Regions from separate parts of the Paenibacillus sp. Y930 genome, predicted to be linked through region 1. Evidence: riboswitches for the same ligand, from Rfam matches in the RefSeq annotation. Region 1 holds a riboswitch; the other holds the start of a gene.

What was found. A riboswitch is a leader RNA that binds a small molecule or an ion and turns the genes downstream of it on or off. The one in region 1 is predicted to bind cyclic di-AMP.
Region 2: another riboswitch for cyclic di-AMP. It lies ahead of AC1TO5_RS04660 (hypothetical protein); the one in region 1 lies ahead of AC1TO5_RS18460 (C40 family peptidase).

The regions. Positions count from the first base shown of each region.
Region 1 is NZ_JBXCIX010000007.1:132,934-137,369, forward strand. Features, by position in the region: gene hisC (histidinol-phosphate transaminase) at 1-96, opposite strand, end outside; gene AC1TO5_RS18455 (glutamine--tRNA ligase/YqeY domain fusion protein) at 112-1,785, opposite strand; cyclic di-AMP (ydaO/yuaA leader) riboswitch at 2,025-2,170, shown strand; gene AC1TO5_RS18460 (C40 family peptidase) at 2,178-2,657, shown strand; gene AC1TO5_RS18465 (MFS transporter) at 2,839-4,035, opposite strand; gene AC1TO5_RS18470 (hypothetical protein) at 4,109-4,402, opposite strand.
Region 2 is NZ_JBXCIX010000001.1:983,535-987,970, reverse strand. Features, by position in the region: gene AC1TO5_RS04670 (LysR family transcriptional regulator) at 1-853, opposite strand, end outside; gene AC1TO5_RS04665 (branched-chain amino acid aminotransferase) at 983-2,053, shown strand; gene AC1TO5_RS04660 (hypothetical protein) at 2,135-2,569, opposite strand; cyclic di-AMP (ydaO/yuaA leader) riboswitch at 2,574-2,735, opposite strand; gene AC1TO5_RS04655 (aldolase catalytic domain-containing protein) at 2,903-3,862, shown strand; gene AC1TO5_RS04650 (Glu/Leu/Phe/Val family dehydrogenase) at 3,995-4,436, opposite strand, start outside.

The DNA of each region.
Region 1 (4,436 bases):
ATTCGTATTCAACTTAATATATTTCTTATCCTTCGGCTGCTCACCTGGTATATAAGGTTCCAATGCAGTAGTTAGCGGACTCCAATATTTACTCACCGTTGTCGACTCTCCTTACGCTTTCTTCGCATCGAATGAGCTTTTCAGCGATACAATTCGATTGAATACTAGCACATCTTCACTACTCTTTTCTTTATCCACACAGAAATAGCCATGACGGAAAAATTGGAACTGATCTCCCGCTTGTGCATCCTTCATATTTGGTTCAATATAGCCATTCACGACTTGCATAGAATTCGGATTGATCCGTTCTAATAATGGCTTATCCTTATTATCCGTCTCATCTACTAGAAGTGGCTCTAACAGTCTCAACTGTGCTGGAATAGCACTAGATGCCTCAACCCAGTGAATTGTACCTTTTACTTTACGAGCGTTGAAGCCACTGCCTGATTTCGTTGCCACATCGTACGTACAATGAAGCTCTACAACTTCACCATGCTCGTTCTTGATCACATCATTACATACAATAAAGTAAGCATGCTTCAAACGAACCTCATTACCAGGGAATAACCGGAAATATTTATTAGGCGGGTTTTCCATGAAATCTTCACGCTCAATATAAATTTCACGAGAGAACGGAATTTGACGCGTACCCATCTCTGGATTTTCTGCGTTTACCTCTGCATCTAACCATTCGATTTGACCTTCTGGATAGTTCGTAATGACAACTTTGATCGGATCAAGTACAGCCATCGTTCTCGGGGCCTTCATCTTCAAGTCTTCACGAATAAAGAACTCAAGATTACGTTCATCAATAATGCTATTCGCTTTCGCAACACCAATCTCACGACAGAAGTTACGAATAGATTCCGCTGTGTATCCTCGACGACGCATACCACTAATCGTCGGCATACGAGGATCATCCCACCCGTTAACAACGCCTTCATCTACTAACGATTTCAAATAGCGCTTGCTCATAATTGTATTTGTAATGTTAAGACGGGCAAACTCATATTGATGCGTTTGTGTTTCCATCTCACATTGTTCAATAACCCAATCGTACATCGGACGATGATCTTCAAATTCTAATGTACAAATAGAATGAGTAATACCTTCAATCGCATCACCTAGTGGATGCGCATAGTCATACATCGGATAGATGCACCATGCATCTCCAGTACGATGATGATGTACATGAGCAATGCGGTATAATATTGGATCACGCAATGTAATATTAGGAGCAGCCATATCAATTTTGGCACGAAGTACTCGCGCACCATCCTCGAATTCACCTGCACGCATACGTGCAAATAGATCAAGATTCTCTTCCACGCTGCGATTACGATAAGGACTATCCTTACCAGGTTCAGTTAACGTACCACGCAGCTCACGAGTTTGTTCCGCTGTCAGGTCACATACATATGCTTTACCCTTCTTAATAAGCAATACCGCACGATTATACATCTCTTCGAAATAATCAGAGGCAAAGAATAACGCATCCCATTCAAAACCTAACCATCTTACGTCTTCCATAATAGAATCTACATATTCCGTATCTTCTTTAACAGGATTAGTATCATCAAAACGTAAATTTGTTTTCCCTTTAAATTCATCAGCCAGCTCAAAGTTCAAACAAATAGATTTGGCATGCCCAATATGAAGATATCCATTAGGTTCTGGGGGAAATCTCGTGTGAATTTCCTGAACCCGCCCCTCTTGTAAATCCTCTATTACTATATTTTTAATGAAATTAGACGGAACCGATTTATTTTCATTACTATTTTCCATATAGACCAACCTTTCACACAACGAATATTATCCTCTTATCATACACAAATTCTTATGAAAATACACCCATTTATGCGTGCAAATGCGGATGTTATTACCGGATCAAGCTAATCTGCCTAGTAAATTTTCTAGTCATATTTCTGAGAATAAAATGAGAAACCATTAGAATATTCTCACATTCTACACAGAATTGAATTTTCAGTCTATGATAAAGCTTGTAACAAGTAAGCCTATATTGCCAAATTCTTAAGCTTAATCACTTAAGAAACGGGGGATCCATTTGGGGTGAATTGAGCTAGATTATGAATATTCATAATTGCTAGTCTCATAGGGAACCTTCAACCGAACCCGTCAGCTAACCTCGTCGGCACATTTGGAAGGAGTCTTAAATTGTGAAGAAGTTTAGTTTAATGCTTACAGCACTTATCGTTCTTTTGACTTTCTCTGTGGGAAACGCTTCCGCAAATTCATCCATGCTTACGAGCATCGAAGATGTAAAAGGAACAAAATACAAATACGGTGGTAATACAACTAGCGGATTTGATTGTTCTGGTTTTGTAAGATACATATTCGATAAAATGGGTTATGAATTGCCAAGACGTTCTGCCGACCAAGCTTTAGAAGGTTCGAAAGTTGCTAAAGCAGATTTAGTTGCTGGAGATCTAGTATTTTTCGATACTAGCGGTTCTAACAACGGTGGCATTACTCACGTTGGTATTTATGTAGGTGATGGTAAATTCGCCCATGCCTCTTCTAGTAAGGGCGTAGTTATCGATTCATTGGATTCTTCCTACTACAAGCCACGTTATGTAACTGCTCGTCACATCTTATCTGATGCAGACTACGATACATATGTAAAGGCAAGTAAATAATAATTTTCGAAAAAAGCATTTCGAGAACACTTCATTTATGTGAAGTGCTCCTGAAATGCTTTTTTTTATATATTAGCTACACTATGCTAGCCTGTACAAATTTATACCATTGCTTACTTTAATCTATTTCTATAGCAGAAGGCGGTACGAAGATTGTTCTTCCTACCGCCTCATTGTACAACTAAGAGCTTTTCACTTGCTGAAAATCACGATTACGACCGACTATCATCATAGCGATCATACATATAAGCATTATAGCGACAATACAAGCGATAAGTGCCAATGTTGCTGACACCATATATTTATCCATCACCCATCCTGTTAATCTCGGGAATAGCGCACCGCCGATTCCGCCACAAGCTACTAACAGGCTTGTCGTCCGTTCTGTCATACCAGAAATACAAGAGTTTACATATACCAAGCCAATTCCAAACACACCTGAGAAGCTTAGACCACTTAAGGCGATCATAATAAGAATAGCCGTTGTTCCTTCAAATACCGCTATCCCAATAAATGCGATGACCGATCCGACCATCGAGATTATTAGATAACGAATATATCCATAGCGATCCGCTAAAATACCACAGAACATTCGACCAATAACCATAAAGCCCCAGAATAAGCTCAGCATTCCTGCTGCACTAGATTCTGATAATGTAGTACGTTCAATTAATATTGAGGGTAAGTAATTAGAGAAACTCATTTCTGTCCCTACATATAAAAAGAAAAATGCCATGGATATAATAAGAAACGGAAGCGCCCTTGATGTATACTTCAATCGAACACCCGCTTCTTGACGCTGCGCTTTCGTTGGCCGTGATAGCTGATCATCGATATCTTTTCCGAAGGATAAGCATAGCCATAGTAATAATGTAATGCCGCTAATTGCCGTTAAAATGGGGAATGACCATTCCCAAATATGATTACGAATTAAGAAGGCTGCAGCTAACGGAATAATTAATGCTCCGATCCCAAAAAAAGTTTCGAGCTTGCTCATTGCAGATGCCTTCGCATCCTTATACATTTCAATAATAAGTGCACCTACAATAGATTCAATCATACCGAATCCAAAGCCGGCTGCTGGAGCAACGATTAGCATCCACTCCCACGGTAACAACATACTATATAATGCTTCGGCAACCGTTAATGCACCCATTGCTACAACAATTGTTATCCGTTTACCTAATCTAGCTGATAGCGTAGGACCAAGCAGGACACCAACGAGAAAACCGAGAAACTGATTCATAATCCACTGACCACCACTAGCATACGAAACATTATAATGCGTCACTAGCTGCTCAAGAATAGATCCACCAATAATATGTGCAATTCCAATAACAAGATATGATAAACACGCTAGCCATAAAATTTTTCTCACAAGTATGACAAACTCCTTTTCAATATAAATACTATTAATTCGTGATCAAAGTCCGCTTTTCGAACTACCTCTACTAGATTAAGCGAATGATTTGTGACACCTTGTCACCTTGCCCCACCTCAATAATATGATGTTCCGCTTTATAACTTATTGTTCCAGAACCTACTTCAATGACAGATTCTTCTCCTAACCCATAAAAAACATCATCGGCAAGCGCTTCTAACACCTCGTGTTTTTCCTCCGTTGATAGAACTTCCCATTCTGCAGCTTCCATCTCAAAGAAGCGGAAACCGTCTTCGATTTGACCTATTGCTTCTGTTAAGTCTTGTAAAATGTCATTATATTCTCTTGCATGACGTATACCCATAATAATATTGCCTCCTTGTCATTCCTCACAATAT
Region 2 (4,436 bases), on a different contig from region 1:
TCGTTAAGTAATGATCTTTATGCCAGATGATGCCGATATCGGATTGTAGTTCCTCATTCGATAGTGGGATCATTCTAACACGAGGGTCCATAAAGGAATGCATAACCGAGCGTGGCAAAAGTGAAATGCCAATTCCTTCAGCAATAAGGGCAATGGTAATCGCTACAGATGAGCATTCGCATATAATATTAGGCTCGAAATGATGTTTGCGACAAGCGGCAATAACCTGTTCATGCATATGAGTCGTTTGATCTGTTTTCAGCGTTAACAGCGGTAAACCTGCAAGCTCCTCGATCTGAAACTGCTTCGTATTGCGATATTGATCCCATTTGCTAGGAATGACAACGACGAACGGATCAGAGGGTAATGGCATTACAGCAAGCTGCTTAGGATCAGTAAGTGCTTCGAACGGTAGACGAGCGAATACAATATCAATGGCTCGTTTTTCTAGCTGTTCACCCAAATAATAATGATCGCCTTCTAATATTTTGAAATTTACTTGAGGATAGAGCCTTCTAAATTGCTCGATCGGCTGCGGGAGTAGGGAAATGCAGGAAAATACAGCGCCGATCGACAACACGCCACGAACGCCCTCCTGGAGCTCCTTCATCTCTTCGATCGTCTCATTAAATTGCGAAATAAGTGTTTCGGCTTTTTGCTTCAGTACGATGCCAGCATCGGTTAACTGCAAACCTTTACCGTGACGATCAAACAACCGGACACCTAGCTCATCCTCTATTTGTTTCAATTGACGACTTAGCGGTGGTTGCTCCATATTCAATATTTTCGCTGCGCGTGTAACTTGACCTTCGCGAGCAATAGTCAAAAAGTATTTCAATTGACGTATATCCATGACAACGCTTCCCCTCGATGCGGTCATACCTTTAAGGTATGGCAACAACATAATATAGATATTATAAATATACGGGAAACCATGGTATCATTCAATTAAGAAAACAATTTCTAAGGAGAGAATTTCATAATGGATCATACTATTAAGGTTGAACGTTCGACAAATCTTAAATCTAAACTTGATGAAACAAAGCTTGGCTTCGGTCATTATTATACTGATCATATGTTTATTTTAGAATATACAGAAGGTCAAGGCTGGCACTCAGGCAGAGTTGTACCTTATCAAAACATTTCAATGGACCCTGCTGCAAAAGTATTCCACTATGGTCAAACGGTATTTGAAGGGATGAAGGCTTATCGAACGGACAATGGAATTAAGCTATTCCGTCCTAAGAAAAACTTTGAGCGTCTTAACCGTTCAAACGCTCGTCTAAGTATTCCGCATCTTGATGAAAATATGGCTTACAATGGTTTGATGGAATTATTGAAGGTTGATCAAGATTGGGTTCCAAGTGTAGAAGGAACGAGTCTCTACATTCGTCCATTCATTATTGCTACAGAGGCAACTCTTGGTGTAAATCCATCACAAAACTATCTATTTATGATCATTATGTCTCCTGTAGGTGCGTACTATACTGAAGGGGTTAATCCTGTTAAAATCCACGTGGAATCTGAGTTTGTACGTGCAGTTGCAGGTGGTGTAGGTGAAGCGAAAACAGCAGGTAACTACGCTGCGGGACTCAATGCGCAAGAGCAAGCAAAGGAGCAGGGTTATTCTCAAGTTCTATGGCTGGATGGCGTGCACAGACGTTATATTGAAGAAGTAGGTAGCATGAACGTATTTTTCAAAATTAATGGTGTCATTCATACACCAATGCTAAATGGTAGTATTCTCGATGGAATTACTCGTAATTCAGTTATTACATTGCTGAAGCATTGGGGCGTTCCGGTTGAAGAACGTCGTATATCTATTGAAGAAATAGTCGAGGCTCATCATAAAGGCGAGCTAGAGGAAGCTTTTGGTACAGGTACAGCGGCAGTTATTTCACCTATTGGAGAATTAAATTATCATGGTGAAAAACTAGTTATTAATAATGGCAACATCGGTGAAATCTCAGGAAAAGTGTACGATACAATTACTGGTATTCAAACGGGTAAAGTTGAAGATCCATTCGGTTGGGTAGTTAGCTTAGACTCATAATAACATATAAAAATCCCCCGCCTTATGGATTGTAATGACAAAGGATCATTACAGTATCGCCATATAGCAGGGGATTTTTTGTTAACGTATAGACAAGTAAGCAACAGCTCGACGTCTTAATATTAACTCTTCATCAACCTCTGAATTGCTATCTGAATCAGGTAAAAAATTAACTTGATGTAATGCATTAGTGAATAGATAAATCGCACGTTGATCATAAAAGGTTGATTGTTGTAATTGAGAGGAGATTAGCTCCGCAAGAGTATGAATAGAACATGGACCGATAAACGTGGCGAGTTGGTGCTCCCAATCTTGTAGATCAAAGCTAATTTCGGAATCGTCGACGAAGATTTCACTCCAGCCATAACCTCTACTGCTTGAAATTCTCAGACATACACGATAACCATTGGCATCGATGGCAAGTGCAGGAATGACGAAAATTTCGATTCGCTGCAATTGAAAAATTATTGAATCTGTTGGTGAATTTTGAAAATCATTAGATGGACAAATTGTCATTGCACATCTCTCCTTTTCACGCTGACGAGGTTAGCTGTCGGGTTCGGGCTAGAGAGTGGCCCTACTGTCTATAAATTAGACTTGATTCACCCCTTAAAATCGAAAAAAAATCGATTCTGTTTGGTTCCCCCGCTTTTTCATACGAAAAATTAAGCGAAATATAATATTAGTTTACTTTGTTAATACATATTTGTAAACGAAACCAAGCTATTGATAAGCGAAAAGATTCAGTTGATACATAAGTGCACAATTATTTTTATTTTGCGTTATTTATGAAATTCAAGTATGATGATTAAAAAATGAACTATGTTCTGAATAAAAGGAGTATAAGATATGCAATCCAAAACTAATCATTGTAAAATTGTAGACTGTACGATTCGCGATGGCGGACTTGTGAACAATTGGGATTTCAGTGTTGAATTTGTTCAACATTTGTACAATAGCTTGAATGAAGCTGGCGTTGATTATATGGAAATTGGATATAAAAACTCTCCTAAATTGCTAAAGGGTGCTGACCAAGCTGGTCCATGGAGATTCCTTGATGATGACTTTCTTAGAACAGTAATTCCTAATAAAGGTCAAACGAAGCTTTCTGCGCTTGTAGATATCGGTCGCGTTGATGAAAATGATATTTTGCCTCGTAGTGAGAGTATGATTGATCTAATCCGTGTTGCTTGTTATATTCAAGATGTGGACAAAGCTCTTGAACTAGTTCAAATTTTCCATGACCGTGGATATGAAACAACAATTAATATTATGGCGTTGTCTAATGTTCTTGAAAATCAAATGATCGAAGCATTCGAATTAATTAACAATAGCGTTGTTGATTTTGTATATATCGTTGACTCTTACGGAAGTATGAAGCCAAATGATATGAGTTATTTGGTTGATAAATTCCTTGAGCATCTTCCTAACAAACGTCTAGGCGTTCACGCTCATAATAACCTTCAACTTGCTTTTGCTAATACGCTTCTTGCTGGTGGTAAAGGTGTTGAACTGCTTGATGCATCTGTATACGGTATGGGTCGTGCTGCAGGTAACTGTAACACTGAGCTGCTAGTAACAGAGCTTCAAAATACAAAATACAATATTCGTCCTGTGCTTGATATGATCGAGCAGCATATGGTTCCTATGCGTGACAAAGTAGAGTGGGGTTACAATATTCCGTACATGGTAACTGGTGTACTTGATGAGCATCCACGTTCTGCGATGGCACTTAGAAACTCAGAGGACAAAGATAAATACGTAGAATTCTATGATCAACTTACAACTCCAGAAATGGCAAATAAATAAGTGTAACCTAAAGGTTAGTTCAGAGATGAACTAACCTTTTTTTTGTTAGGTTTTTTTATTATATTATCCTTTATCCGATACACAGCCTATGCGAAGTCAGCAGCAACGCTGTAAGTCATTCTGACGTCGGAGTCAGTAGAGCTTGCCTTGACGGTAGAGAACCTGGGACAACCTCATCACCGCATGATTGTAGCAACATTGGCGAAGCTGATGATTTTGACTGAAAAACAGCGGAAATACTTGATCTAATGTTCTTTGCATCTTCTCATAAAGTAACTCGTATACACGTTCTTCACTATAGAATTGTGTATCTTTGCCTTGCAGCCACTCAAAGTAAGAGACGATCACTCCTCCAGCATTAGCAAGAATATCTGGAATGACAATGACATTATTGGCTGCTAATACATCGTCTGCCTCACCAGTAATTGGCGCATTCGCTCCTTCAACAATCCACTTTGCCTTTATTTGACTCACATTACCTTCGTGAATTTGTTCCTCTAATGCAGCTAAGAACAATACATCAACATCTTGATAAAGCACAGCTTCACGCTCTTGAATGACAGCCTCAATATGA